4 regions of the Marinobacterium aestuariivivens genome follow, and region 1 is predicted to be linked to each of the others. Evidence: riboswitches for the same ligand, from Rfam matches in the RefSeq annotation. Region 1 holds a riboswitch; each other region holds the start of a gene.
What was found. Region 1 has a riboswitch for cyclic di-GMP ahead of ACFQDL_RS14950 (diguanylate cyclase domain-containing protein). Riboswitches for the same ligand answer to the same signal wherever they lie in the genome.
Positions count from the first base shown of each region.

Region 2: it holds a riboswitch for cyclic di-GMP, as region 1 does, so the genes downstream of both, ACFQDL_RS03195 (dockerin type I domain-containing protein) here and ACFQDL_RS14950 (diguanylate cyclase domain-containing protein) in region 1, are expected to answer to the same signal.
Region 3: it holds a riboswitch for cyclic di-GMP, as region 1 does, so the genes downstream of both, ACFQDL_RS31610 (CHASE domain-containing protein) here and ACFQDL_RS14950 (diguanylate cyclase domain-containing protein) in region 1, are expected to answer to the same signal.
Region 4: it holds a riboswitch for cyclic di-GMP, as region 1 does, so the genes downstream of both, ACFQDL_RS31680 (hypothetical protein) here and ACFQDL_RS14950 (diguanylate cyclase domain-containing protein) in region 1, are expected to answer to the same signal.

Region 1 covers NZ_JBHSWE010000001.1:2,880,763-2,888,170, forward strand. Annotated here, with positions in the region: partial or broken gene thiC (phosphomethylpyrimidine synthase ThiC) at 1-1,638, shown strand, start outside; gene ACFQDL_RS14940 (ribonucleotide reductase subunit alpha) at 1,768-2,154, shown strand; gene ACFQDL_RS14945 (DUF3108 domain-containing protein) at 2,159-2,872, opposite strand; cyclic di-GMP riboswitch class I at 3,123-3,197, shown strand; gene ACFQDL_RS14950 (diguanylate cyclase domain-containing protein) at 3,608-4,621, shown strand; gene ACFQDL_RS14955 (Flp family type IVb pilin) at 4,794-5,006, shown strand; gene ACFQDL_RS14960 (prepilin peptidase) at 5,045-5,449, shown strand; gene ACFQDL_RS14965 (TadE/TadG family type IV pilus assembly protein) at 5,356-5,910, shown strand; gene cpaB (Flp pilus assembly protein CpaB) at 5,931-6,764, shown strand; gene ACFQDL_RS14975 (type II and III secretion system protein family protein) at 6,775-7,408, shown strand, end outside.
Region 2 covers NZ_JBHSWE010000001.1:615,117-622,524, forward strand. Annotated here, with positions in the region: gene ACFQDL_RS03170 (hypothetical protein) at 1-90, shown strand, start outside; partial or broken gene ACFQDL_RS03175 (IS30 family transposase) at 411-1,210, opposite strand; gene ACFQDL_RS03180 (MSCRAMM family protein) at 1,543-2,853, opposite strand; gene ACFQDL_RS03185 (prealbumin-like fold domain-containing protein) at 2,898-3,572, opposite strand; gene ACFQDL_RS03190 (hypothetical protein) at 3,916-4,218, opposite strand; cyclic di-GMP riboswitch class I at 5,094-5,189, shown strand; gene ACFQDL_RS03195 (dockerin type I domain-containing protein) at 5,260-6,621, shown strand; gene ACFQDL_RS03200 (MSCRAMM family protein) at 6,774-7,408, opposite strand, start outside.
Region 3 covers NZ_JBHSWE010000002.1:164,726-172,133, reverse strand. Annotated here, with positions in the region: gene ACFQDL_RS31620 (response regulator) at 1-2,315, opposite strand, end outside; gene ACFQDL_RS31615 (ATP-binding protein) at 2,431-4,122, opposite strand; gene ACFQDL_RS31610 (CHASE domain-containing protein) at 4,116-5,591, opposite strand; cyclic di-GMP riboswitch class I at 5,983-6,057, opposite strand; gene ACFQDL_RS31605 (hypothetical protein) at 6,121-6,411, opposite strand; partial or broken gene ACFQDL_RS33145 (IS1595 family transposase) at 6,567-6,674, opposite strand; gene ACFQDL_RS31595 (IS1/IS1595 family N-terminal zinc-binding domain-containing protein) at 6,713-7,360, opposite strand.
Region 4 covers NZ_JBHSWE010000002.1:190,463-197,870, forward strand. Annotated here, with positions in the region: partial or broken gene ACFQDL_RS32895 (transposase) at 573-788, shown strand; gene ACFQDL_RS31675 (IS30 family transposase) at 1,222-2,169, opposite strand; cyclic di-GMP riboswitch class I at 2,975-3,058, shown strand; gene ACFQDL_RS31680 (hypothetical protein) at 3,493-4,008, shown strand; gene ACFQDL_RS31685 (hypothetical protein) at 4,124-4,582, shown strand; gene ACFQDL_RS31690 (hypothetical protein) at 4,607-5,062, shown strand; gene ACFQDL_RS31695 (hypothetical protein) at 5,062-5,412, shown strand; gene ACFQDL_RS31700 (hypothetical protein) at 5,405-7,408, shown strand, end outside.

The DNA.
Region 1 (7,408 bases):
AGGGCTCAGCCCCTTCGCGCCGGCTGGATAGAGGAGCGCAACGACACCCAGCAGCTCGAAGGCCTGACCAGCGACTACGGCCGCCAGCGCGAAGCCGACAAGAGCCTCGACGAGTTGCGCTTCGAACTGACCCGCAAGCCGCTGCGTGCGCAAGCCGGCAAAAACGTCACCCAGCTGCATTATGCGCGCCAGGGCATCATCACGCCGGAGATGGAATACATCGCCATTCGTGAGAATATGAAGCTGGCCAAGGCGCGTGCCGAAGGCAATATTGTTGCGCAGCAGCATCCGGGCCAGAGTTTCGGCGCCCGGCTGCCGGACGAGATCACGCCGGAGTTCGTGCGCCGCGAGGTGGCCGAAGGGCGTGCCATCATCCCGTGCAACATCAACCACCCGGAGCTGGAGCCGATGATCATCGGCCGCAACTTCCTGGTGAAGATCAACGGCAATATCGGCAACTCCGCCGTGACCTCATCGATCGAGGAAGAGGTCGACAAGATGACCTGGGGCACCCGCTGGGGCGCCGACACCATCATGGACCTCTCGACCGGCAAGAACATCCACGAGACCCGCGAATGGATCCTGCGCAACTCGCCGGTGCCGATCGGCACGGTGCCGATCTACCAGGCGCTGGAGAAGGTCAACGGCGTCGCCGAGGACCTGAACTGGGAGGTGTTCCGCGATACCCTGATCGAACAGGCGGAGCAGGGCGTGGACTATTTCACCATCCATGCCGGCGTGCTGCTGCGCTACGTGCCGATGACCGCCAAGCGCATGACCGGCATCGTCTCCCGCGGCGGTTCGATCATGGCGAAATGGTGCCTCGCGCACCACCAGGAAAACTTCCTCTACACCCATTTCGAGGAGATCTGCGAGATCTGCAAGGCCTACGACGTCGCCTTCTCGCTCGGCGACGGCCTGCGCCCGGGCTCGGTCTACGACGCCAACGACGAGGCCCAGTTCGCCGAGCTGGAAACCCTCGGCGAGCTGACCAAAATTGCCTGGAAGCACGACGTCCAGGTGATGATCGAAGGCCCGGGCCATGTGCCGATGCACATGATCAAGGAGAACATGGACAAGCAGCTCGAAGAGTGCCACGAGGCACCCTTCTACACCCTGGGCCCCCTGACCACCGATATCGCGCCGGGCTACGACCACATCACCTCCGGCATCGGCGCGGCGATGATCGGCTGGTACGGCTGCGCCATGCTCTGCTACGTCACGCCGAAGGAACACCTGGGGCTGCCGAACAAGGACGACGTCAAGACCGGCATCATCACCTACAAGATCGCGGCCCATGCCGCGGACCTGGCGAAAGGGCACCCGGGGGCGCAGATACGCGACAACGCCATGTCCAAGGCGCGCTTCGAGTTCCGCTGGGAAGACCAGTTCAATATCGGCCTGGACCCGGACACCGCGCGCGCCTACCACGACGAGACGCTGCCGAAGGAATCCGCCAAGGTGGCGCACTTCTGCTCGATGTGCGGACCCAAGTTCTGCTCGATGAAGATCAGTCAGGAGGTGCGCGAGCTGGACGAGAGCCAGATCGCCGCGATCAACCTCGAGGCCGAATCGGGCATGCAGCAGAAGTCCGAGGAGTTCCGCGGCACCGGCGCCGAGATCTATCACAAGGTGTGATGGAGAGGGTGACGCGTAACGCGTAACGCGTAACGCGTCACCTCGGTGGTACCACTTCCGGGGAATAACGCCGGGCGCGGCGCTGTGGTACAACTGGGGCGCTACCACCGGATAACCCAGAGGTTCGTCATGATCGCCAGTTTTTCAGACCTGCTCGCGGCCGCCGCATCCCAGCCGGAGCCGCAGCGGCTGCTGTTTCTGTTCGCCAGCGCCGATGGGCAGGGCAAGGCAAAGGGCAAACAGCGCGGCACCCTTCAGCCGCTGATGTGTGTCGACAAGCTGCCGGCGGAGCTCGACAGCTTCCGGGCACTGGCCGATGAGGCCGACCAGATCTCCCGGGACTGGGATTTCGTCTTTATCGCCGGGCTGAATGGCGCCAACGGCCAGCCACCGTCGAGCGAGGACGCCGAGCCCCATCTCAACCAGATGGTCAACGACCTGATGGGCGGCCACAACATGGCCCGCTATGTGGTGCTGGACCGGCAGGAAAATCCGGTGATGCTGCAGGCAGGATAAGGCCTTATTGCTGCAGCCAGCTCTCGAATCCGGGGGCGATATGGATCTCGTCGAGATCGATGCGGTAGCTGGCGCCCTCATCGCTGTAACTTAGGCGGGCCAGCTGGTAACCATTGCCCGGGCTGAACCAGATGCGGGTGCTCTCGTCGGCATCCTCGTCCTCTTTCGCCAGGCGCAGGGTCTCGAGTTCCCGGCCATGCAGTTCCAGGCTGTCCGGCCCCTCCAGCCTGAATTCATAATGCTTGAGTTTGCCGCGTCGCAGAAAGCGATAGCTGAAGCGGTCCCGTTCATGGGCAAGGTCGTGCTGCATCTTCAGCTGATAGAGCAGAGGGTCCAGGGTGCCCGGTTCGAGTCCCAGATGCCTGCGTTCTCCGTTGTCGATATAGGTGGCGCTGTTGTTTTCCGGGTCGAATTGCAGCTCGTAACCCCGGGAAATGCCGAAAATCTTCTGGCGGTAGCTGTAATGCTGCGGCATCCAGTTTCCCCGGGCATCGAGACTGAAGATGCTCGACTCCTCGATCCGGGCAATGGCGCTGTCGGCCACGGAGTCGAAGCGATACTTCCGGTCGCCGATCGGGGTGAGGCTGCGTACCAGGCCCAGTTCGAAACCGCGATAGCTGGCCTCGTAACGCGCCTGCAGCAGCGGTTCTGCGGCCTGCAGGGCTGTCGAGAGCGGCAGGGCCGCCAGTATCAGCCAGGGAATAACATGCGCGCCCATCCTGTTCTCCTCCCGGTCGCTCAGTGATCGGATTCTGCCTACTGTACGGCAGTTGGATGACGCTTGGCAGCCTCTGCGTGCAGGTGAGAGCGACACTGGCGGATGCATGTCCTATATGGCTGTATCTATTCGGAGACAGTGGGTCGTTATAAGATATTTGTCTAATCGCTCGGCCCGGCGACTGCTACATTGAAGGTCGAGTACCGTGCAGACGTCAGGGTATCTGCAACAGAGCGTTACAAAGATCCTCTCTCGATAACGGCAAATCCCGAGCAATCGGGTGGCGCAAAGTCTCGGATCCGAATCGGATGGCCGGACCACCGAAAGAGAGTGAACCTTCACGAGCCTGAGGCCCGAGGATCTTTCGAACAGGGTGTTTCGAAGGGCACTTCGGGCAAGGCTGTCCCGCGTTACCGGTCCAGGTTTGCCGTCCTATCGAAACTTTCCTGCTCATGGCGTAAAAGGTTGTTCGGGTTTCCACAGGCCTCCAATCCAATTGCTGGAGGAGCCTGCAGGGAAAGACAGTCCCGGCCTTGCTGGAGAGGCGGGTGTTTGTCGGCCCATCGCGACAGGGATGTCGCACTTTTAATTTCCGTCCGGAACGCCGCTGCAGTTCGGCTGTGGCCAGCGGTTCGGAGAAGCGGTCGGGCGCAGGGATGAAGGATGGACAGGATTTGGATTCAGATTCAGGCGCTTGTCGCCGCTGTGGAAGCAGGGCTTCCCGGGACCGGTTTAATGCTGTTTCTGGTGCCGCTGTCGATCTTGCTGCTCTGGCTGATCCTGTCCACCCTGGCCTACCGCCGCCGCATGGCCGTTGCGGCCGATGCGTTGCGCCTGGCCAACCGGCGGCTGTCGATGGCGACGTCGGTCGCCGGGGTCGGCGTCTGGGAATGGCTTCCGTCGCAGGACCGGCTGATCTGGAATCCGGTCATGTATCGGCTCCACGGTCTGGCGCCCGGGACCGGGCCCAGTCTGCAGAGCTGGAAAGCACTCGTAATCCCGGAAGACGGCGGGCGGCTCGACAGCATGGTCGCGAAGCCCGGCTGCGGCGGCTGCGAAATCGAAATCAGGATCGTGCGCCCGGACGACGGCGAGGTCCGAAGCCTGAAAACAACCTGTCAGTGGCTCGAGGGCGCCACCGGCTGGCGGCTGATCGGGACCCAGGTCGATATCACCGAAGAGCAGGGTGCCAAGCGGCGGCTGTTCCGGGACGTCTATCGCGATGCGCTTACCGGACTGCAGAACAAGCGGGCACTGGATGATCATCTGGCGCAGCAGCTGACCCGCGACAACCGGCGTCAGGAGCAACAGGCGCTGTTCTTTATCGATCTCGATGGCTTCAAGGCCGTCAACGATACCTGGGGACACGATATCGGCGACCGGCTGTTGCAGGGGGCCGCGAACCGGATGCGTCTGGTTCTGCGCCATGACGATCAGGTCTATCGCCTGGGCGGGGATGAATTCGTTGTCTCGATCAGGCTGCATGGCGAACCGCCGGACGTGCTGGAGCGGATCTCGACGAAACTGATCGAAAGCCTGGCCGAGCCCTTCGATTTCGACGGTCGCTGGTGCCGTATCTCGGCCAGTCTCGGGATCGCGCGGGCGCCCCTGGATGGTGATACACCTGAAGCCCTGTTGAAAGCTGCCGATACCGCGATGTATGAAGCCAAGAAAAAGGGCAAGAACCGTTTCTGCTATTACAATGCACGTTTCAATCAAGCTTCTAAAAAAGCACTTGCTGAAAACTGATTTTTATAAAAAAGTACGTGACCGGCATATTCAATCTTTGTATGCTGTCGCAGAACGGATACGGATTTAATCCGTTCAGGCAGGCTCGAGTGATACTCCGAAACAATACTATTAACGGGGTCTCAGGCAGTCCGGGCTGATCATGGTAAGACATGAATCATGAGGGATTATTATGAGCATACTGCACATTGCTTATTCCCGTATTCGGGAACATTTCCGCCTTTTTGTCCAGGATGAAGAGGGTGCCAGTGGTATCGAGTATGCGCTGCTGGCAGCCATGGTCGGGGCTATCCTGGCGCTTTTCGTAACGCCTGTCGGTGACCAGATTCTCGCAACAATGAACGATATTCTCACAGCGATGGGAGGTACGGCCGTCACCAACTGAGGCCGTTTGTAGTGGAGCCGTTACGGCTTCTGCTTCCAGTGCTACTGCTTCAGATCGCAGTATTTGACGCCCGATACCGCCGTATCCCCAATAGCCTGCTACTGGTGCTGCTGGCGGTATCGCTGGGCTCGCTGCTGCTGATTGAAAGGAGCCTGGCGGGTGTTCAGCTGGGGTGGCAGGACATCGGACTTTCGATGTTAACGGTTCTGGCCGTTACATTGCCGGGTTACCTGAAACGGCAGCTGGGGGCCGGCGATTTAAAATTGCTTCTGGTTTGTTGCCTGGTTTTTACACCGGTGCAATTGATAACGATTATCGCTTTTTCTTTTTCAGCTCTGGTGGTGGCGGGATGGATAGGGAAATTCGGAAAAAACAAAATACCCTACTCACCTTTCTTGATGCTTTGTTCATTAATAATGCTGTGTCTGCCTCCAGCAGGTTGAGTTCTGAGCGGCAGCGAGGCAGTGCCGGTATAGAGTTCGTACTGGTGTTCCCGGTTTTCTTTATTATCTTTTATGCCATCGTTAATTACGGGTTGATCTTTTCTGCCAGTCAGATGCTGCAGTATTCGGCCGAGGAGGGGTTGCGGCGCAGCCTGTCCTTCGTCGATGAGAGCTGTTATTTCACCGAGAGCGGGTGCGAATCCGCTTCGGTACGGGCGGAAGTCGAGCAGGCGACCCGGGCAATGCTCAGTCAACTGTCTCGGAATGCGACCTCGACCAGTCTTGGCAGCCTTTTCGGCCAGTCGCTGGACGAGGCGCTGCAGATCACCGCGACCGACACCACCGGTGGTGGCTGTTGCCAGGTTCAGCTGCACTACGACTACGAAAACCACCCCTTTCTGCCGCCGTTGATGCTGCCCGTACCCGGCGAGCTCAGCAGGGTGGCGAGCCTCAACCTTTAACCCGACGGGATGGAGAGGGCATGCAAGGACGAAGCCTGAGGATCATTGCCATCGTACTGTTCGGCCTGGCGCTGGCCCTGGGGCTGTACGGCCTGAATCTGGGAACGCCGGAGCCGGCCGTGGAAGCGGCAGCGCCGGTGCCCGAGCCGCGGGAGAGCGTCTGGACCTTCCGTGTTGCGCTGCCGGGTGGTGCCGCCTTGCAGCCGGAACATCTCGAACAGGTTCAGGTGTTGCAGCGCAACGAGGCCGATGTCGAGGACGCCGTGCCCTATTACGGCCGGGTGCTGGCACGGGGCGTCAGCGCCGGCAGCCGGCTGCAGGAGACACTGCTCGAGCCGGACCGGCCGATGCTGGATGCGCTGGCGCCGGGATTCCGTGCCGTCGCCGTCCGGGTCGACGAAGTCACCGCGGTCGGCGGACACCTGCGCACCGGCGACCGGGTTGACGTGCTCTTCTATCTCAAGGCCAACCGGGAGGCCGGCAATTTCAGCAGTGCCCGGCGTCTGCTCGGCAATCTGGAGGTGCTCGCCTACGGCCCCGAGTTGATCGGCAGCAGCGAGCAGGAGCGGCAGGAGCGCGCCCGCTCGGTGGTGCTGGCGGTTCCGGCGTCCCGGACCGCCGAACTGTTGCTGGCCGAGAGCAGCGGCAGTTTGCGCCTGGCGGTCGTCGGCCAGCGCGAACCCTCGGTGCCGGAACAGGAGGCGGCCGTTGCGGCTCATGCCACCGCGCTGAGAACCCTGATCGTCGGCCCGGAAAAACCGCCTCCGCCGCCGAGACGCCTGGCTCTGCCGGCACGCCCGAAGGTCGAGCTCTACCTTGGTGAAGAGAAGAAACTGGTCAGTACAGGGTATTGAGGGAGAGCCGATGTTGTTGCGAATTCTGATGCTAATGCTGACCCTGGCTGTCCCGACGGCGCTACAGGCCCAGGAGCGCAATCTGCTGGTGGGCAGTCAAACGACGCTGGCAGTACCGGCCGGCATCGAGCGGGTTGCGGTAGGGACACCGGAGGTGGCCGGCGTTCAGGTACTGTCGAGCCGACAGCTGCTGGTCACCGGCAAGGCGGCTGGGGAAACCAGCCTGCAGGTCTGGCTGCGGGGGCGGCCGGCGCCGATCGACTATCAACTCAACGTCTATCCGCCCGACGTTTCGCCGGACAGCATTCAGGTCCAGACCGATATCAAGGTGGTGGAGGTCAGCAGGCAGGCGCTGAAGTCCGCCGGCTTCTTCTTCGGCAAGAACACGGGCAATACGACGCTGGCGATCGGCGGGTCGGCGCTCAGCGGCGTCGAATCTAACGATAACGGCGGCTTCACCCTGACCAGCGGATCGGGTTTCCTGGCGGACAGCGGGGCTTTCGGCATTATCGCCGGCGATGCCAGCCGGGGCCTGCTCGGCACGGTCAGTGCGCTGAGCAGCAACGGCTTTGCCTATACCCTTGCGGAGCCGAGCCTGGTGTCGATGTCCGGCCAGCCGGCGTTCTTTCTGGCCGGTGGCGAGT
Region 2 (7,408 bases), 2.3 Mb from region 1:
GCGGATGATGCCGACTTCCTGCCCGACTACTTCAAGGAGATCATCGAAGCCATCAAACAGGAGGAGATCGAGCCCCTCCCCCTCAGGTGATCCTCTGGGACGAGGTTGCCTGACCCGATACTGCTACCGGCCGACCAGACGCCCAACGCCTTTGCCTTTAACGTCTGCGCAGCGCTATCCGCTTCGAACAACTGACACTCCTTCAGCCCGGTCACAAAACGTCGCCAAAAAACAACGACACCCCGCCTTTGATGCACCGGTAACGGATATTGGGGCTTGATTATTACGTATTCGTATAAGCTAAACGGATTCCGGCATGATAATGTTAAGGCTCTTGAGTGAAGCCCGCTGCAGCTGTTTTCAGTTCCCCTTGAATGCTGTAGTCGGGCTCTCCCTCATTCGCTCGCTTTGTACTGGCGAAGCAGGCCGTTAAAGTTCTCATTCAGCCCTCGCTCCCATGAGGAGTACGAATGGGCAAAGTAGACGTCCGTATCCAGCGCCTTGGCAATGCCCCGATGCTCAACGAACTCGGCGCCATTATCCGCCGTGATCGTATGCACATGGGCCGCATAGGGCTTGAGCATGTCGATAATGGCATCCCGCACATCAGCGGCCCGTTTAATCTCGACCTTACGCACCAGATACATTCGGCTTTTACGCTCCACCAGGGTGACCAGCGCGCCAGTACCGGGTTTGCCCAATTCCGTATCGACTTCCCAGTCGCCGAAGCGCTCCCGCGTATCCACGATGGCCGGGCGCTCGTCGATCGAGCGGGGCTCCGGGATGACCGAGCGTTTGCTGTTCTTACCTCGGCGATACCGCTTATGCCCCTGACGCAGCGCCTTGTAGAGTTTGCCGCCACGCGCTTTGTCGGCCGCCACATGGCGGTAGATCCACTCATGGCTGACCGGCATCCCAATACGGCTGCCAATGCCGCTGATCTGTTCCGGGCTCCACTGCCAGGACAGAGCCAACTCTACGTACGTTACTGTCTGCTCCGGTACTTCGGCGCACTGACGCGGCGTGCGGTCGCTGTAGCATGAGCTTGCTTCGGCTCGTAAGTCCCGTCACGCCCGTTCCGCTTAAGCTCCCGGTAGACCGTAGAGCGGTGAACCTCTACTACTTTGGCGATCGCTGCTGGCGAACATCCTTGCGCAAGGGGAGCCGATATCTGGTATCGATTCCCCTCAGTCAACTGCTGATAGCTCATGGTGATACTGCATCGACTTTGGCGAGCTGAAGCGTATCATTGTCAGCAGTTGGCTACCTCTTGCCGTTCAACCATGAGTGTCGCACTTATTATCTGAATTCCCGCCCTGCCTATTTGTCAGCGACGCCACAAAAGCGGGCGCAGGTGCGCGGACATGCTGGCTTTTGTGGCGTTCGCATTGGCCTGCGGCCAATGATGAAGCATCCCTGCCTCATGTATTAACCCGCCGGGTTAATAACTAAAAATCATCCTTTGAGAAAACCATCTCCTAGCAAATAGAATAAAAAAAGAGCGGGCAATACCCGCTCTTTGCATAATCAGATGCAATAGACCTAAGGATCGATTACGATCGTGCAATTATAAGTAGCCTGGCTTTCAAAGTTCAGACTGTTGAACGTGCTGACGTCGCCGTCGAACAAGTCAACAGGCCCAATACCGGCATCCGTACAGGTCACCGTTGCTTTGGTAGCGCCATGACCGTCCGTTGGCAAGGAGTCATAGCTGATGGTGAACTTGCCCAGCGGGGTATTATGGAAACTTACCGCATCCTCATTGCCTTCACCACAAACGGCATCGTCGTCCACCAGCACGGTTTTCGCAGTTTCTCCCGCGTAGCCCTCCGGCGCGGTCTCGACAACCTTGTAGGTTTCACCGACATCCAGGTCACCGAGACAGGCGATACCGTCGCTATCCGTCACAATGGAATCGATTAACACATCCGAACTGTCGTAGATACTGAAGGCCACGTCAGGATGTGCCACGGTGGCGGGATCACTGGAAACATCCTTGGTGGTTTTGGTGATTTTAATCGCCCCGGGCTTGCGTTCGTTTTCAAACGTCAAGTCCGGAGCACCGGTGCTGCGTTCGTCGCAGGACTGGAACAGCGGCTTCGTGGTCTGATCGGCGGCGCCGTTGTAACCGTCCGGCACACCGGTTTCACTGACCGTATAGCTGATATCGCCCAAAGAGGCATCCTTCAGCGGCAAGCCGTCGACGCAGTGGTAACCATCCGGGCCTTCGGTCAACGCAATGTTCAGCGGCGGAATATTCGCATCCGCGACACTGGTGGCCGTGATTTCCATGGTAGCGCCGGCCAGCACCGCACCGTTTTCATCGGTCTTCTTGACCAGGATGGAGCCCAGACGCCAGTTCCTGAAGGTATAGGTCAGGTCCGGATCCGCGCCCGGCACGAAACTGAAGCACTGCGGGCCCGCGGCGATGTAGTTGTCCAGCACCGTGGTTTCCACCAGACAGTAATTGCCTGCATGCACGGTTTCGAAGGTACATTCGCCGTTGGCGTCCGTGACGCAGCTGGCATCGAAAACCGTGGTATCGACAAGCGGATCGTACTGAAGATCCCCGTCGTCCCGGAACAGCGTGAAGGCTATCCCGCTGTGCGCCGCGCCGGTATCGTCCAGTTTGATCAGCTTGAAATTGGCAGAGGTGTTCTCGAACGTCAGGTCGGGTGAGCCGGTACTGCGTTCAGCACAGGTTTCGAATACCGCAGATGTCAATGCGTCGGAAGCGCCGATATAGCCATCAGGAACCGTGGTTTCACTGACCGTATAGCTGATCTCGGCCAGCGACGCATCTTTCAGCGGCAAGTCATCCGCACAGTGATATCCACTGGTCCCCTCGATCATCGTAACAGGCTGCGTGGGCACGTCGGCATCATCGGGATCGGCATCTATGATCTTGAATACTGCACCGGACAGCGCCGCTCCGTCCTGATCGACTTTTTCACCAGGACAGACCCAAGCCGACGGTCGATAAAGTCCACCGTCAGTATGGGAATCGCGGGGCCGACCGTGAAGCACTCGGGATCGGCCGGAAGATAGTGATCCGGATGGTCCGTTTCAACCGCACAGTAATCACCCTCGAATATCAAGGTAAAGGAGCATTCACCGTTTGCAGCCGTCGTACAGGTCAATGGCGCATTATCACTGTCCAGAACGGCAGTGTCTCCAGCGTCAAACTCGCCTTTAGGCGCATTGTCCTTGTAAAGCGTAAACTCGGCTCCCGGCAGCAGCTCACCCGCATCATCCTTTTTCCTGATCTTTACCCCGGCACAATTACTGACAGTCATAGCCAATGGCGGGATAAAGTCCTTGAGGGCGGCATTGAAGGAATCGGATGAACGGCTTTTCAAATAGGCGCTGCCAAAAGTGACGCATTCCCCGGCCCCCACCACCTTGGTCAGGTTAATCGAAGCCTCCCCGAAGGTACGGGCACTTAGCCCCATTCCCTCATCGAGGCCATCTGCCTCTCCGTGTGGAATTGCAACCTTGTTGATGGATCCGGTGGCAAGGCCTTCGCTGGAAAGATTGGTGCGAGCCCCCCAACAGGGGTAACTTTTCAGCACCTCGCACACCTGACTGGCTGGAACACCACCGGAGCTTTCCTCGGTTTCCCAAAAAGAGATGAACAGTTCCGGTCGGGTTCCCCGTTTGCCAGGTCGTACTGGATCAGCATGTCCTTCGCCGTGCGTACCGGTGTTACGCCGTTAGCCGAAAGCACATCCGACTGGTTGAATTCGAAATCCATATTCGTGGTGCCCGAAGGGTCCTGTACCCGTGTCCAGAACATATGGATAAAGGTGTCCGTAAGGCCTTCTTCGGTAAAGATACCGAACTTCTTCAGATCGCTTTTGTTGGGCGGAACGCCCCCGCAACGACGGTCGGTATCGGGTCGTCTTCATCGGTACCCTATCCAAAAGCGGTATCGTCATTTTTATTCCCGATAATGATATTCTCGTCAGGCTTCCAGTCCACACCACTGGTAAGCGCTCCGCTGGCATCAGCCCAGTCGATCATGTCCAGGTCATCCAGTCTGATATTCGCGCCGGGCTCTTCGTCACCGGGCATGCCCGGATCCTCGATCTCGAAATCGCTACCATCAAGGCTGACCAGAGGGTGGGTCGCCCACGCAGGCAGCGCGAATAACCCAAGGCTCAGGAAAGCACCGCACAGGTACGCTCTCAGTGCTTGCCGATTGTTGTGCAAATGCATCGTATTCCCCTCCCGAATTCACCTGAAAAATCTATGTATGTGCCATCAAAAAAAGGCCTGGGTACCTGGCTCCTGTAGTGCACTCTCCTGCCTGTCATCGCGATTCCCCTCGTTGTCCAGCCCGTAGTCACCTCAACCGTTTGTCTCAGGACCTGCTCGATGTCTCCAGCAATACAAACTGTCGGAGGTCCCTGTCGGGGACTGAATGCTGGATCTCGACAGAACGCCTGAGGTTGACAGGCATGCAAGCAACGCCTGGACCAACTCCATAAGCGACTGACCCATAAGGAATTTATTTGAAAAAAAGGAAGCCGGGAAGAAACTGTTAACCTATTGATACAGGCTGATTCTGAAGTGACACTAAATAGATGATTTACATAAAGGAAACACTAGGGGGGTAAACTGTCACTAATTTGATACAGTTATCTGAATGTATCGGCTTGACATTGCCAGGATACTGTCCATATTCCTTGCACAGTCGATAATCCGGCTCCCGCGTCCAGATCATCAACAGAAAACGGACTGGCTTCTGTTCAAGAACTGTATCGTAAAGTTAACGATATATTTGTAATAAACTATAGCCGTCTCCTTTTGGCAACAACTTGTTAGCGCTCTGTTCACATAAGTAACAGAAGCCTCTTGCCATATTCCACTTCTGTATAAATGACATCCAGATTGACATGTTATAGTTCGTTTACAGTCAACAGGACATAGCGTTTGTGTTGAACAGAAACTGGTCCAATTATGAAACAGTGACCAGCGGACCTCCGAATACGGAGCCGAACAGGGAAATTGGTGACAGCCGTCGCTAAAGCATCTGGATGCAATACGCGGATTACGGTCCGCTACACAGATTGTTAACAGACAAGATCCTCTCCCGACAAAGGCAAAGCCCGAGCAACTGGGTGGCGCAAAGTTACGGGTCCTCGAGCACGCTCACGGGCGTATCCGAGGATCGCCGGACCGCCGAAGGAGAGTTACCCTCATCACGGACAGGCCGCTAGAGGATCTTTGCTGAATTTTAATTTCAGGAGAGACCCAATGCGCCTATCCAGGCTTCTGCTCGCGCAGCCAAGGGCTACCAGACCCGATGCTTCCCGTCACTGCTTCAACACCACTTCAGGCTGCAACGATGCGAACCTGAAAAGCCGTTTCGTCAATGTCAAGCGCGACCGTCAGCGCCCGCTCGGCACGGCCTTGGCCATAGCGGCCGCCACACTGATGCTCGGCAACCCGGCACTCGCGGGCAAACCCACCACCAAGGGCGGGGGTTCCGGTAAAGACAGTACGGCAACATCGACCTATTCGCCGCTCGCACTGACGGTCGAAGACTACTACTTCCGCTACGGCCCCCGGGAGGACAACTGCCTGGGCGAGGACGACGAACTGGCCTGGAAAGCGATCGGCGGATTAAAGCCAGGTGAAAGCTTTACTTTTACACCGCAATATCCCGGCTGTGTGAATCATGCGGCTGCCGTCACCGTTAATCTGTCATGGGACGGATCTGAACTCGCACTTTCAAGCGTGGTGCCCGATCAGGACATGTATAGCGCAGACCCGAGCCAGAAAGGAAAAGAGATCATTGCCGCCTCAAATGCCGGCATGGCGCAGCTATGCATGTTTCCGAGATACAACTCCGGCGACGCGCTCTATACAGTTAAGGTAACAAACGTTGGCAGTACCACTGCGACCAATATCGTACTTGACGGTCGTAGCGATAACGACTGGGCAATCAATTTCTACAATCGCTGCATGAATGCCGATGCCGACAGCGATGGCTGGAATGACAGCCTGGAACACTCCATGGCTACGCTGCTGTATTCGGTCGGCTATGTTGATGGCGTTTACCAGCCCTACATCCTGTGGGGCAGCAACTACCTCAAAGCAAGGGTCGACAACAGTGCTGCCGACGACGAAATCGACAGCTCTCCGGTTGACTTCAACGACGACGGAGTTGTAAACAATCTCGATGTCGAAGAGATCGGCTGGTATATCGGTGAAGGCAACGGCATCCCCCAGAGTCAGATCAGCCCGAACCCCAGCGATCCCGGCTATCTCTGGACCAACTCCCGGGAATGGCGTCGGTATGACGTGGATGGCGATGGTTATGTCGGCCAGTCCGATATCGATATCGTCTCGTCGCTGGTTGGGCGCGCTTTGCCAATGACCGAGGATATCATTGCGCCAACAGGACGGGTAATGGAACCGGAAGGCGGCAGCATAGCCAAAGGCTCCTACTATCAGATAAAGGGCCATGTCTGGGACAACGCCGCTGTGACAAAGGTCGAGTACCTTGTGGATGGCCGGATTCAGTGCACTGCCACCGATCCGGTTCCCAGCTTCGGCTTTACATCACCCTTTCATTACTGCTGGTGGGATGTCCCCAAGCGGGGGGCTCTATGAACTTGCGATCAGAGTCTATGATGCGGCGGGAAATATGACAACCAGTGAGGGCCTCCTCGTCTCGGCCAACTGAGAAGTAACTGATATACAGATAGGAAAGGGCGGGATCATGATCCCGCCCTTTTCATTACAGACGACCGGTAAGAATGCGCTTACGGGTCAACTACAATGGTGCAGGTATAGGTCGCCTGCGTCTCGAAGTTGAGCTCGCTGGAAGCCTGGCTGTCACCATCGAACAGATCGACTTCAGCGATAACAGTACCGACACCCTCGCCAGTACAGGTCACAGTCGCTTTGGTTGCACCATGGCCATCCATCGGCAAGGATTCATAGCTGATGGTGAATTTTCCGAGCGGAGTATTGTGGAAGCTTACTGTCTCCTCATTCCCACTTCCACAAACCGCATCGTTATCAATCTCGACGTTCTTCGCAGACTCACCTTCGTAGCCCACTGGCGTCACTTCGTCAACGCTAAAGATTTCGCCGAACTCCAGTTCATCCAAACAGGCTTCGCCATTGGCATCGGTCACTACAGAGCCGACAACACCCTCCGCATTAGAGATGTTAAAGGTCACACCCGGGTGCGGTACCGGGTTCAATTCGGAATTGATATCCTTGGTCGTTTTGGTGATTTTGATCGCCCCGGGCTTGCGCTCGTTCACGAAAATCAGATCGACATCGGCGTCGTCAATCGGTTCGACAGTGCGGTTAGCACAGGTATCGAATTCCGCAGAAGTCTCTGCGTCCGATGCACCGAAGTAACCTGGGGGTATCATAGTTTCACTCA
Region 3 (7,408 bases), on a different contig from region 1:
TGGATTTCGCCCTCGCTGTTGAACAAATTGTCCATCCGCTCGCCATAGTCCACTTCCGGCGAGGCCCTGCCCGTCAAGGCGGCCACGGCGCGTACCAAAGCCGCTCGACGTAATGCCATGGTCTCCAGAAAAGCAACCCTGTCCAGTTCAGCTACTTTAGGTTTGCGCCGACGGCGTGTTATCACCAGATGAAGAAGGTCCGGCCTCTGCGCAAAGTCGCTCTCCAGTTGATCCGGTGTGGTGACGTGATGACCCATACAATGTATAACGACGTGAACGGGTTGCTCCGCAGCGCGCTTCACCGCCTCTACCCGATCAGTCACTCGCTCGACAGAGGCTCCGGCCTGTTCAAGGTATACGACAATACCCTCGGCGTCGGGCTCATTCTTCGAGACCAATATGACGTCGAGGCCCGTCAGGTCCTCATACCGCGTGCCGACTCCATCGGCAACACTCTCGACCGATAATGAAACAGTGAAGCGCGTTCCCTCCCCCAATCGACTGTCAACGCTGATGGAACCCTGCATGATATCGATTAGGCGGTTACAGATGGCGAGCCCCAACCCGGAGCCCCCGAAACGGCGTGTCGTCGAGGCCTCGGCCTGGCTGAAGTACCTGAAAAGGTTTTCCTGTGTCGTTTCGCTCATTCCGATACCATTATCGGTGACGGTTATCTCCATCTGCTTTAGGGGATCAGTACCCGCTCTGACACTTACCAGCACCAGGCCCCGGGTATCATCGCGTCCGCTGCTGAATTTAATGGCATTACCGACCAGATTGACCAGTATCTGCCGCAATCGGGTCGGATCGGACCACTGCCGTTCGGGAACGGCGGGGTCGATAAACAGGGACAGGTCGACATTCTTGTCCTTCGCAAGCGGAGCCAGGGAACTGATAACTCCTTCAAACAGGCTCGGTATTACGACCTCAACGCGCTCCAGCTGCAACTGCCCCGCCTCGATCTTTGAGAAGTCGAGCACGTCGTCGATGATCCCCAGCAATGAAAAAGCGGAATCGCGAATCGTACTGATCGTGTCGAGTTGCTCAGTATTCAACTCGCTCCGGGCCAGCACTTCGAGCATCCCGATGACCCCGTTCATCGGCGTGCGGATTTCGTGACTCATTGTCGCGAGAAACGCAGACTTCGCTCGATTGGCCTGATCGGCTTCCTGCTTCGCCAAAGCCAACTCTTGGTTGGCTTTGCTCAGTTCCGCGGTGCGTTCCTCCACTCTCTCGGCGAGCCTTTCTCGTTCGCGCACGATCCGGCAGTTCGCGACACTCAGCCGTTCCGAAGTATCCTTCAGCTCCTGTACAACCCGCTCTCGCTCGGTGACATCGTGCAGCGTGACAACAGCCCCCTGCGTTCGACCCTCTGCATCCAGAACGGGGCCGCCGCTCGCGAGCACCAAGCGGCGCGGCTGGTCTTTCGCGAGGATATTGATTTCAATACTGCGGAACGTCTCGCCGCAAAGCGCTCGAGCAAGTGGGGTGCGGTGCGGCTCAAGAGGCTTTACACCGTCCGCCTCGTAGAGGTCAACTCGGACATCACGTTCCGGTGGATATTGTTCAAGTCCGTGCCATTGTCGGACGGTTTTGTTCAGCAGCGTTAATTGCCCTGAGGTATCGCAGGCGATTACCCCTTCAGCCAGATTTTCCAATAACTGTTGATCCAGCAATTGTTGGCGCTTCAGTTCAGCAGTACGCGCCTCCACCCGACGTTCCAGCAGGTCCATTCGAACCTGATTTTCGCGCAGCAAGCACCATTTGTCGGCCAGCGCACAGGCTAGCTGCAGCACTTCAATTCGCTCGAAGGGTTTGCGCAGAATGAGAAGACGATCCGAACGGCCCAGCCGGTGGATAATTTGGTCCCAAGAATAGTCTGCATGGGCGGTGCAGATAACGATCTGGATGTTCGGGTCGACGCGCCACAGCTCTTCGATCGTCATGAGACCATCCCAGCCGCCGGGCATCCTCATATCGACAAAGGCGACGGCGTAGGGCTTGGCATCGGCGCAAGCCTCTATCACAGATTGCAGACCGTCCTCGCCCCTTTGCACGAGATCTACGTCAAACCTGGGTAGCTCGATACGCGCCGACTCACTCGAACCAAAGAGTGTTTCCTCAAGCACTTCCAGCCTTGTCGATGCGCCCTTGGCGTCGGTATGGCCAGCAAGGATCTTATGAAAGGCCTCCAGGACGGTTAGGTTGTCGTCGATTACCAGAATTCGCGGCAGTTTGGCACTGCCAGAATGATTTTCTCCGGACAGTGGGCTGTTTAGCCCACTTTGGTCAACACTTACGTTTTCGATTCCCACAACCTTTTCCTCCGCGCTCAAGGCTCCTGACATTCCAGCCCTGTCTCCGCCACCTGGCCGCGAGACGTTGTCGGTGAACCTATCGGTAGCGCCAGTCTGAAGGTTGCCCCCAGGCCTACGCCATCGCTATGGCATTGCAAAGAGCCGCGCATCTCTTGGGCCCAGGTCGCACTGAGATGCAGACCAAAGCCATGGCCCCCCCTTTGGTGGTATAGCCTTGGTCAAACAGTTGCTGCAGGGCAGTCGAATCAATGCCAATACCGTTATCACTCACCTCGAATACCACAGCGTCCTGTTCCAGTACTGTACGAACCATTATCCGCTTGTCAGGATGCTCCGACACCAACAGCGCCTGACAGGCATTGACCAGCAAGTTGATGAGGATCTGCAGCACCTTATGTCTGTCCGCCGCTACGTCATCCGTGTCGTAGTAGCGTCGTTCGATTTGAATACCTTCTATATCAAATGCCGCCAGTCCTAGTTTGAGCGCGGTGTCCATCAGACTCCTGGCGGACAACATCTCCTGAACGCCACCTGCCGTAGCGAAGCGCTGATGAGCCGCCACCACTTCTGCCGCATATTCGGTGCATCCTCTCAGCGCTGCCACTTCGCTCAGCAGTTCTGCCTGCTCGGTCTCCAGCAGCCGACTCAATTCGCCAAGGTAGTCGGGCAACATCCTGCCTGCCGGATCTTTGGCGAGGAAGCCAGGCAGATCGTCGACATGCTGTTGTAGCAACTGGACAGTTTTGTGGAGCTTAGTCGCCTTGGAATCGCGGAGCCGGTCCTGAATGAGACCGGACGATACTGTTACGCCATTCAAGGCATTACCCAGATTGTGCAGTATGCCGGTAGCCAGCATGGCCATACCGGCTTCGCGGGATTTTTCACGCAACTGGGCTTGAACTTGCGCCATCCGCAAGGCCGAGTGCACCCGCGCCTGCAGTTCTTGGGGCGAGAAGGGCTTGGCGATATAGTCGTCAGCACCGGACTCCAACCCTGAGACACTGGCCTCTGCGCCGCCGCGTGCGGTCACCAGAATGACAGGCAGGTGGGCGAGTGTTGTGGAGGCCTTGATACAGTTCGTCAGGCCGAGACCGTCAAGCTCGGGCATCATGACGTCCGATACCACGATGTCAACGCGATGATGCTGGAGTAGCTGCCAGGCCTGCAAACCGTCATTGGCCGTCAATACCTCGAAGTCGCCGGCCAGCATTTCGGCAATAAAATCGCGCATATCCGGCGTATCATCGACGACCAGGACCACCGCCGCCTGGTCAGACAGACGTTGTTTGGGGGTACCGGAGAATGCGGGTGCCTCCAGCCCGCCCTCCTGGAACCGGGCCAGTCGCAGCATGGTGTCTTGAGTCGCATAATCAGGTACGGAATGACCGTTTGACGTGTCCGATTGTTGAACAATGCGGTCTGTGCCGCGCGGTAACCGCACGAAAAAGCGCGAGCCTTGTCCCAGGTCGCTCGTCAAACCGACCTCGCCGCCCATCAATTCTGTCAATTCCTTTACCAGCGCCAGTCCAATACCCGTCCCCCCATGCCGCCGGGTAGAAGCGGCGTTTACCTGATGAAAACGATGGAACAGCCGCGCCTGCTGATCCTTGGCGATACCCGGCCCGGTGTCGGCCACCGCGAACTCGAACCAGTTGTCGTCCAGCAGCCGCAATTCCAGCCGGATCGAACCCTTCTCTGGCGTGAACTTCAGAGCATTGCTGACAAGGTTCATCGCAATTTTCTCGAAATGCCCGCTGTCGATACAAACGCGACCCAGGGCCGGGTCGGGGTCGAAGGTCAGCATGCCCCCTTACGCTCAGCTGCCACGGCAGCGTCTTCGGCCAACGGCGCCAGCCAGGTCCCGAGATCCACCCATTCCTCGCAGAGTTCGAATTTCCCGGACTCGGCTTTGGCGAAATCGAGTATCTCGCTAACCCGGTTCAACAACAGCAGCGCATTACGCTGAATACGCTCCAGCGGGGCCTGCCAGTGCGGCTGTTGCATTGCGCTGGCAAGCAGCGATTCCAGCGGTGCCAGGATCAACGTAAGCGGGGTGCGCAACTCGTGGCTGACATTGGCCAGAAACTCGCTCTTGGCCCGATTCGCCGCCTCGGCATCGTTCTTGGCGCGCTCCAGTTCCATCGACAACTTTTTACGCTCGGCGATTTCGGCCTGCAGACCGCTGTTGGTAGCGACCAGATCCCGCGCATGCCGGCGATTCAGCGACAAGGCCCATACCACTGCCGCAAACAGCACGCTGACCAGCAGACCGCTGATCAGCAACAAGCGGGGTCTTTGCTGCTCGATAGTGGCATCGAACGCCGGTAGCGAGCTGAACTGTAACGTCCAGCTATGACCATTGATTTCATACTGTTTGCTGTTGGAGAAAGCAGCGTTTTGGTGCCCACCTGCCTCACCCAAGCTGTCGTACATCAGATTACCTGGGGACATTTCAGCACCATCGAATACCTGAAGGTGTATGTCGGGCAGCTCATTTCGCCCAAGAATGCCACGCATCAGGTCGCTCATTCGAAATGGACTGTAGACATAGCCGACCAGAGCGGCGCGGCGCGCCTCGACCGTCTCCGGTACCACGCCCTTCGGATAGACCGGAAGATACATCAGAAAACCGTGCTGGACAGCCTGCCCCGTTTCCTGAACCAGGGTCACCCGGCCCGACATGGCCGGGAGAGCAGTATCACGAGCGCGCACCATGGCCTCGTGACGCACCGGCTCCGAGAACATGTCATAGCCGAAGGCCCGCTGGTTGCGCCAGTCAAAGGGTTCAAGATAGACGATGGCGGTGTATTCGCTGCGTTCCTCACCGGGCCACAGCGTATAGTCCAGAAAACCATCGGCGCGAACAGACTGTATATGGGCCTCGCGCTGACTCGGCAGGACCCGCTTCGAGAAGCCAAACCCTTGAATACCGGGGTAATTAGTGTCGACATCGAGATTACGTACATAAGTGCGCCATTCATCCCGGGTGACTTGATCGCTGGCTGCGAACAGGCCGACACCGCCGCGAAGGACCTGTTCGTATGCCAACAGGCGTTGCTCAATGGCAAATTGGGCTTCGCTGACTCTGAATTCGAAGCGTTCGCGAGCAGATTGCGTCACATCCGACAGCGCATTCCACCAGAGCCATACCGTCAGCAGAAGCAGCGGCAGAAATGTCAGCAGCGCGCCTCTGCCTGACCTGAGCAGCGTCGACCTGTTTCGCAATACGGGGGAGAAAGTGGTTAAAAAATTGAATTGCTGCGACACACCCATAGCTTTGCTCCTGCTGAGGGCGCGACCGAGCCATCCCGCCGCCGCCCATCCCGGGGTGGCCGCAGACCTCGGATCGTACGCCAAGGGTTCCGTTGACGTGCATTACCCCAGTAGCGTTAACTTGAGCAGACCGCCCCGTCAGACGCCCAACTGGCAGCCGGCAAGGCCGGCCTGTCTGTTCCGACAGGTCTCCCAACGACGGCATTCTGCACCAGCATGTGCCCAGCGAAACATGCAGGTCCGACTATCTCCAGCATTCAACAGGATGGCTTTAAAAGGCAGCGAGGTATCAGTCGAAACCCAGCTAGGACAGACCCGCTTTGGTCCGCAATGCCTTCGAACCCCCTGTTCGAAAGATCCTCGGGCCTTGGCTCGTGAAGGTTCACTCTCTTTCGGTAGTCCGGCCATCCGATTCGGATCCGAGACTTTGCGTCACCCGATTACTCGGGCTTTGCCTTTATCGAGAGAGGATCTTTAGACATGGTACCGCAGATACCGGACATGGCTGGCCGGTACCACTCAGCCACCACTATAGCAGGATGACATTGGTGCTATTAGATGGATTCTTTATAAAAAACAACCGTCTCTTTATGGATACACATATGCCTCCATCTTCGTCACCTGCTCGACCTTCAGCCTCTTCTTTTTGAGAAAGGACAAATCCTTTACGCTTTTGTCTTTGGCCTGCTGCACATTGTCTTTGCTGGCGTAGCCGCAGTCTGCGGCCACTTGCCTGGGAAGCACAGGCGTAGATATCGATCAGTTGTTCCAGTAGCGGAATAAAGCGATCACTGTCGGTCGAGTTGCCCTCTTCGATCACAGCGTCCAGTACCAACCCGCTTCGACCGCTCGCCAGCTTCAGTTTATGCCCGTACTGGGCTATGTTCGGGATATATTTCGACGATTTTCAATCGTGATTAAATCTGCCATAAAATCAAACGGTTGGTTCAGTTTCGCTCGATGCTGATCAAACCAGCGGTACCAGCCCAGATAATGCGGTAGATATTTGGTGGCGACCCCATGGAAACGCTGGATCCAGCCTTTGAGGCGCTGGTGATAGTTGTTCACGCCCTGGATGTGAAAGGCAGGTGCCTTCAGGTGTTCGCCGGCGCTGGCATTGATCACCTGACGCGCGAGGTGATGCTTGGCGGCCAGGCCTCAAAGGTCAGCTGACCGTCGGTACAGAGCACCATATCCGGGCTCAATCGTGGGAGCCGGTGCTGTTCGACATTTTTCAGCGTGAAGTGGTCGAGCACAAAGTCGGCTTCGCCGGCACTGCGGTCACGCGCCACCAGTACCGGCACCCACTTTGCCTCCTTTTTACCGGCATTGCCGCGTTTGCGCGCGGTGCGCTGGCTGATCTTACATTTTCCCTTGAAGGATTCGCGGAACAGGGTCTGACCAGCCTCGACGATGTCGTTGAGTGTGTCGGCATTGAGGAAGTCCGCCAGTTTCAGAAAGCGGTGGCGCCAGCGGAATGAGGTCGTCAAATGGACCTGACAGCGGGCTGCGGCGGTACGCAGCACTTCGGAGTTGAGCATCGACTGCGCATACTCCATCCGCAACTCGCGCTTGTGCAGGTGCGCCAGCGGCGTCCCCGTGAGAGCGGTAAAGGTTTTCTGGCAACTGCGGCACCGGTAGCGTTGTATGCCTTTGAGGGTGCCCCAGCGGTAGATCTGATCATGGTCACAGTAGGGGCATCTGAGCTGGGATTGCAGTTGCTGTTCCAGGTGTTCGATGATGGCGGGAATCGCTTCCGGAGCCTGCAAACGTTCCCTAAACGGAGTTGACCAATCGGACGGGAGACCGCAAATGGC
Region 4 (7,408 bases), on a different contig from region 1:
GCCTGAGCAGTAGCCGCGCTGCCGATTGCGGTGGCTGCATTCGGGTGATCGCCTCGGGTGCTCGTCCTGTCGCCAACAGGGGACGTTAATCGCAGGAATCATCTTGGACAAGACGCAGATGCCGCTTACCACTTGGTTTAAGGCTATCTGGCACGTAACAGCCGCGAAGAATGGACTGTCTGCGAAAACACTTGAGGGAACGCTTGGGGTCAGATACCGGATGGCGTGGACCATGCTCCAACGGTTCTGAGTGGTGATGGTACGCTCCGAACGCGAACGGCTCTCCGGCATGGTCGAAGTCGATCAAGACTCTTGTCGGCGGCGTGGGGCGTGGCGGCCAGCGCGGTCGCGGTAGTTCCAAGTCAGTGGTGGTTATCGCCGTCGACGTGCTCGGCCCCATGGATTTCGGCCGCCTTAGGATGCGTAGCGTTCACGATGCCTCGGGCGATCTTCTCGCGCCATTCGTGTGTGCCGTTGTGGCTCCCGGTTCCTTGGATACAACGACCTGCCGAAACACGGGAGGATATGCTGTACTCGTCCGGTGATCCGGCCCACGTTACCATGCCGGTATCCATAGGGTAGCCAGCTGTCTGAAGCGCTGGATCCTCGGCACTCACCAAGGCTCGGTCACATCCGATCACCTACAGGCATACCTGGAGGAGTTCAACTTCCGGTTCAACCGCCGTATCTTGGCCAGCCGCGGCCTCGAATTCCGCCGGTTGCTCGAACAAACCGTTGTCACTGGACCTGTGACGGAAGCGCAATTGATCCTTGGCTACGACTGGTGACCACAAGATGCAGGGGATGAAGGAGCAAACCGCCACCCCATTTTACCTATTTACAAGGTAACCATTCAGCTGATTTGATTTTAAAAAGTTTTCGGCATTATCTCCCGGCACCTCCATGAAGGCCGGCAAACGCCCCTTCGAACAGCGACGTTAATGCCTCACCGCCTTGGAGGTGACATAGCACGGGCGACCATCAACGGCTACTGGGTATCACCATGCGTGGCGACCGATACGTCCGATCATGGTGCATGGCGCTCGAGCTGTGGTCAGCCACGCGGAAAGGAAAACGGATTCCCTGAGCCATTGGTTCAACCGTCTGGCGGCGACGCGCAGCTTCAACAAAACGACCGTAGCACTGGCGAGCAAGGTGGTCAGGATCGCCTCAGTCATATTGGAGCTAGGCGCGAATTCAACTCCGAAGTGCGACACCCGCCTATGCGGCCTGAAGGTATTCTTGGAATACCACTTCAGGCTGCCTGAACCCGAGGCATTTGCGAGGCCTCAGGTTTAACTGTTTCTCCGCCTGCCGGACATCTTCGTCAGTGATCGTCCGCAGATCCGTACCCTTCGGGATGTACTGGCGCAGCAGGCCGTTAAAGTTCTCGTTCAGCCCTCGCTCCCATGACGAGTACGGATGGGCAAAGTAGACCCCCGTGTTCAGCGCCTCGGCGATGGCCTTGTGCTCAACGAACTCGGAGCCGTTATCCGCCGTGATCGTATGCACGTGTGCCGCATAGGGCTTGAGCATATCGATAATGGCATCCCGCACATCGGTGGCCCGTTTGGCTTCCACCTTGCGCACCAGATACATCCGGCTCTTGCGCTCTGCCAGGGTGACCAGGGCACCGCTCCCGTGCTTGCCCAAGACCGTATCGACTTCCCAGTCACCGAAGCGCTCCCGCGTGTCCACAATTGCCGGTCGCTCATCGATAGATCGAGGCTCCGGAATGACCGAGCGCTTGCTGTTGCTACCTCTGCGATACCGTTTATGGCCTTGGCGCAACGCCTTGTAAAGCTTGCCGCCACGTGCCTTGTCCGCCGTCACATGGCGGTAGATCCACTCGTGACTCACCGACATGCCGATACGTTTGCCGACGCCACTGATCTGTTCCGGGCTCCACCGCCAGGACAGCGTCAGTTCCACGTACATGACGGTCTGCTCTGGCACCCTGTACTTGCTTGCTCCGACCCGACGTGCGCAGGCTCTGGCATGCGCCTCCTCGGGCTGATACACCCCGTTATGACTGTTACGCTTCATCTCCCGGTAGACCGTGGAGCGATGGACGTCTACTACTGTGGCGATCGCTGCTGGCGAACATCCCTGCGCAAGGAGAGCCGATATCTGGTATCGTTTCCCCTCGGTCAACTGCTGATAGCTCATGGTGATACTGCTGCTTTCTTTGGCGAGATGAAGCGTACCACCTTCGGCAGTTGACCACCTCTCGCCGCTCAACCATGAGTGTCGCACTTATTATCTGAATTCCCGGGTGAACATTACCAATCGCGGGCGACGGCATAACCACACGGCTTGGCAACACAATAACGTCAGAAACAGGGGTTGTGTGTTAACCCACCCTGGGTTGCGAAAACAAAAGACTCTCGATGACAACACAGATCAGACCGGAATACTGAAAACTTGCTTCACCCAAATTTCTTCGAGAAAGATATTAACCTGGAGGGTTAATACATGAAGCAGGGATGCTTCATCATTGGCCGCAGGCCAATGCGAATCCCATAAAACCAGCGCGTCCGCGCACTTGCGCCTGTTTTTGTGGGGTGACAGGCAAAAAGGTAGAACCTATTTGCCTGCCAGGTTAATAACTTGATGAGGACGGTATGCGCGACTACTCCTCAAGGCCAAAAGCAGAAGCGTTGCTTCGAGAACAGGTCGGATATATGGCAGCAACCTGTCCCTGAAATCGAGATCTGACGACTTGCAAACGGGGAGGAGGCCATGTATGGATCGGGCAACTACCCCCTGCAACGAACTCAGGTAGTAGCGGCACGCTGCCTGATGCCACTTGGATGGAAACGGAAAAACCGGCATTTCAAGCAACTGTATTTATATTGCGACAGTGCTCTGTTATGCCAAATTCATCTAAGGACTTGTTAATTGGGTGCTATAGTGATTGTAAGCGCCGGGCAAGCGTGCCCGGTTTCAGAAGCGCAATCTCACAAAGATCCTCTCTCGACAAAGGCAAAACCCGAGTAATCGGGTGACGCAAAGCCACGGATCCGAATCGGTAAAATCGGATGGCCGGGTTACCGAAAGAGAGTGAACCTTCACGAGCCTGAGGCCCGAGGATCTTTCAAACAACTGTTTGGAGGTGTTGTGGACACAGGCTTGTTCTTTGAGTATCAATCGATACCGATAAGTCTCATTCAGTAGCTATCCTTGAATGCTGGAGATGATTGATTCAGCAAGTGGCAGCTATCTACGACCTTAATGTCGGGTGCGGTTAAACATCAGTCCGAAAGGGTGCAGGATTGTCCGTTGTCTTGCGGGCAAAGGGCAAACTGTTGTTCGTGAATTTGATTGCGTCTTAAGGGAGGTTTTTGCCATTAACGTCGTCCTTAATGGATGATGATTTGCCGATTATCTGTGCAGTAAGTCCGTCTTTGTGAAGTATTCGGGCTAAAAAGTGGCGTCTGGTTTTTAAAAAAATCGGATACCAAATCCTGAGTAGAAATGAGGAACTCTACCATGAAACTGAACAAATTTGCTTTTCTCCGTCGAGGCGTTGTATCGGCATTGGCCGTTGCGCTTGGCTTGACGTTCATTCCCAGTGCCTTTGCCGGCACGACCGCCACCCAGACCGTGACCTACGAGGTTCAGGCGATCAACGAGATTGGGGTCAGTGGCAATCCCGGCGCCCTGATCGTCAACGCCGCCACGGCGGGTTCCGCACCCGACGCGGTCACCGACACGTCCACCACCTGGGCGGTGACCACCAACGAGAGCACGAAGAAAATCACCGCCGCCATCAACACTGCTATGCCCAGCGGCCTGACGCTGACGGTAAACCTGGGTGCACCCACGGGGGCCACCTCCGCAGGAGCCGTGACCCTGGGCACCTCAGCCGCCGACGTGGTGACCAGCATCAGCACACTCAACGAGTCGAGCCTCGGGGTCACCTACCAGCTCTCTGCTACCTCGGCGGCGGGCGTCGTGGCCTCCGCCAACAAGACGGTCACCTTTACCATTGCCGACAGTATTTAAACGGTGACCAGCGGGCGGCTGTTCAAGCTGCCCGCCATTCCGCCCCGGGGCCTTCCGGGGCTAAACCCCAACTTCTTAGCCAGAACCCCAGGGTCCGGCCTTTCAGGAGCAGGATATGCGTTTAATCGGAGCGCTGCTGCTCATCACCTGTTCACTCTCACCGGCACAGGCGGCTGATGTCAGCGTGGTCGGCAATTGGTCCGAATTGATCGACAGCAACGATCTGACCGCAGGTGCAGGCAGCGACCTGCGCTCGCCAATCGAGAGCGGTTCCGCCCTGGCGACTGTTGACATCAGTGCCACCGGTGGCAGCAGCTGGGCTGTGAAGGTCTCGAAGAGCGATATCAATTGGCCGACGGGGGTCAGCATCGCCGTGCGGCGGACCTCGGACGGTACCGGGGCCGGTACCATCTCGGGCGGCACCGGCTACCTCATAGTGACCGGGACCGAGCAGACGCTCTTCAGTGGTTCCGGGGATCGCAGCGGCATTCAACTACAGCTCAAGACCGAGAACCTGTCGATTGGCGATGCGCCTGACACCTACGGTGCCACCTTAACCTATCGCGTCGAGTGATCGAGTCCTAAGGAGGACAGTGCCATGTACAAGTGTTTCATTAGCCTGGTCATGCTGGGCCTGTGCATGATGCCGGTACGCCTTTATGCCGGTATCACGATCGAAGGGACCCTAACCCATGAAAGGGTCGTTCAACCCGGCGACAGCTTCCGGGGAACGATCGCCATTCGCAATACCGGCGAGCGCGCGGCGGAAGTCAAGGTCTATCGGACCGATTACAGCTTTGCGGCCGACGGGCGCAACGATTATGGCCCTCCTGGCCGTCTTGTTCGCTCGAATGCTGACTGGCTGCACCTTGGCCGGGAGCACATTACCATTGCGTCCCGTAGCGTGGTGAATCTGAACTATGAAATGAGGGTGGCCGACGATGAAGCGCTGAACGGCACCTACTGGAGCATGGTGATGGTGGAGCCTGTCTCGGCGAGAGAGTCGACGCTCGCCCCCGGAAGGGCGAGGCTCGCGCCCAGCTTACGCCAGTAATGCGCTATGGCATCCAAATGGTGACCCATATTGGTGACAGCGGCAGCCGGGAGCTTGCTTTTGCCAATGCGCAACTCGTGAAAGCCAAAGGGCAGCGTCTATTCAAGCTGGATGTCCAGAATACCGGGGAGCGCTGGGTGAGGCCGCAGCTCTGGTTGGAACTGTTCGACCACAATGGCCAGCCGGTCGGGAAGTTCGGTGGGGAACAGAAACGTATCTATCCAGCCACCTCGGTGCGTTTCCAGTCCGATCTAAGCAAGGTTCCGGCCGGGCGCTACCGAATGCTCATCGTGGCCGACGGCGGCGGCAATGACCTTTTCGGTTCGCAGATAGACCTCAAGCTTGAGTGAAGCCATGAACGGGGTGTTCCCTGTCACCGGCAGACTGTTTTCAGTCCTGTGGCGGCTGCGTCTGGCGTGGCTCCTGCTGACGTTGCTGTTCCCGGTGCTGGCACATGCCCAGGCGCTCGGCCTCAAGGTCAGACCGGCGGACCGGGAAATAATCAGCGAAGCGCCGCGCCAGATTGTCACCGTTGCCTTCCAGGTGCATAACGGCACCGGCCGCGACGGCCAATTCGAGGCGCAGCCCGCGTTGCCGCCAGGGTGGCGGCTGATCACCCCGGAGTATCCTTTCGACCTAGCGGACGGCGAGACGCAGCTGCGTTTTATCAGTTTTTTTATTCCCGAAAATACCCGGGCCGGCGACTATGCCTTCACGTATAGCGTGAATAACAGGCAGCAGCCGGCCATAAGCGACACCTACAGCCTGCCGGTGCGGGTGCTGTCCCGCCTGAAATTCGACGCAAGTCCATTGGAGGTGCCCGGCTTCGTGATCGCCGGTGAATCCTATGGGATCAGTTTCCTGGTTCGCAACAGGGGCAACGTCGCAGTGACCTTGGGCTACGAGATTGGCAGCAGCCTCGGCCACCGCCTCAATCCCGAAACCGGCACTCTGACCCTGGAACCCTCCGAGTCGAAACCGGTGCGGGTGCGGGTCGAGAGCACTGGAGTCTCCGAGCTGACGCTGGATCTACTGAACTTCACCGCCTGGACCACCGACAAGACTATCACAGCCGATGCCACCGTCAGTGTCAGGCTGCTGCCCCGTATCACGGGGACCGAGCAGCGCTACAACAGCATCCGGTCCCTGTTCAGCCTGAAGGCAGTGACGGAGGAGAGGGGCGACAGGCGTCGTTCGGGCTGGCAGGCCGAGATGAGCGGAGGCGGCGCCATCGACGAAGCTGGCGAGAAACGTATCGATTACCTTCTACGAGGACCAGATCTGAGAAATGAATCGGTCCTCGGCACCCTGGACGAATATCGCTTCGAATACAGGGATCCGCGTCTGGGGCTGTCGCTGGGCGACCGGGTCTATGCACTCTCCCCGTTGTCCGAGCGCGGCCGCTATGGGCGTGGCGCCGAGATAAGCTATCGCACCGATCGGTGGCAGTTGGTGTCCTATAGCATGGCGGACAGGTTCAACGGCGATCCCAGCACGCAAAACGCCGTCAGGGCAGGGTATGCGTTCAATCCCGGCAAGCGGATGGACATCCATTTCCTTGACAAAGAGGGGGAAAACCCGGGTGATATCTGGAGCCTGCGCAGCCGAATGGAATGGCGTCCCGGTCGCGCCACGGACTTGGAGGTTGCTCAGAGCCGCGCGGACTCGGAACGCGGCGGGGCCTACCGGGGCCGTATTGATGACAGCAGTCACCCCTTCCGCTACCAACTGACGCTGCTGCACGCCGACCCCGAATACCGGGGCTATTACCGGGATCAGGAGTTTGCCTTTTTCGGTTTCGATTATCCGCTTGACGACAAGTGGTCGTTGAATGGGACCTATCGGTTCCAGCGCGACAATCTGAATGTCGATCCAGAGCGGGTGGCCCCGGTCGAACGGCAAGCGATACTGGGTGCCGACTATCGCCTGTCCTCGCAGACCAGGATCGGCATCGACTATCGCCAGTTTGTGAAACATGACCGGCGCCCGGAGCCGGAATTCGATGCTGGCAATGACGCCCTGGGCCTGACGGTCAGTCGTCGGCTCGAAGCACTGAGCCTGCTGGGTGTCGCCCGATGGGGCGAAACCGAAGACAAACTGAATCGAGAGCGTTTCGGTACCGCACTGTACCTCGCGTCCGTCCACTGGCAGGCGACACTCCGGCAATCCTACAACGCCTACCTGTTCTACGACGACAACGCCCATACGCTGGAGCGTCAGTCCGTGCAAAAGACGCTGGGGCTCGGCGCCAATTACCGCCTCTCCGCCGCCAGTACGCTGAACCTGAATATTCAGGGTGATCTCGGTGCCGACGAAAAACCGTACACCCTCAACGCCCTGTTAGAA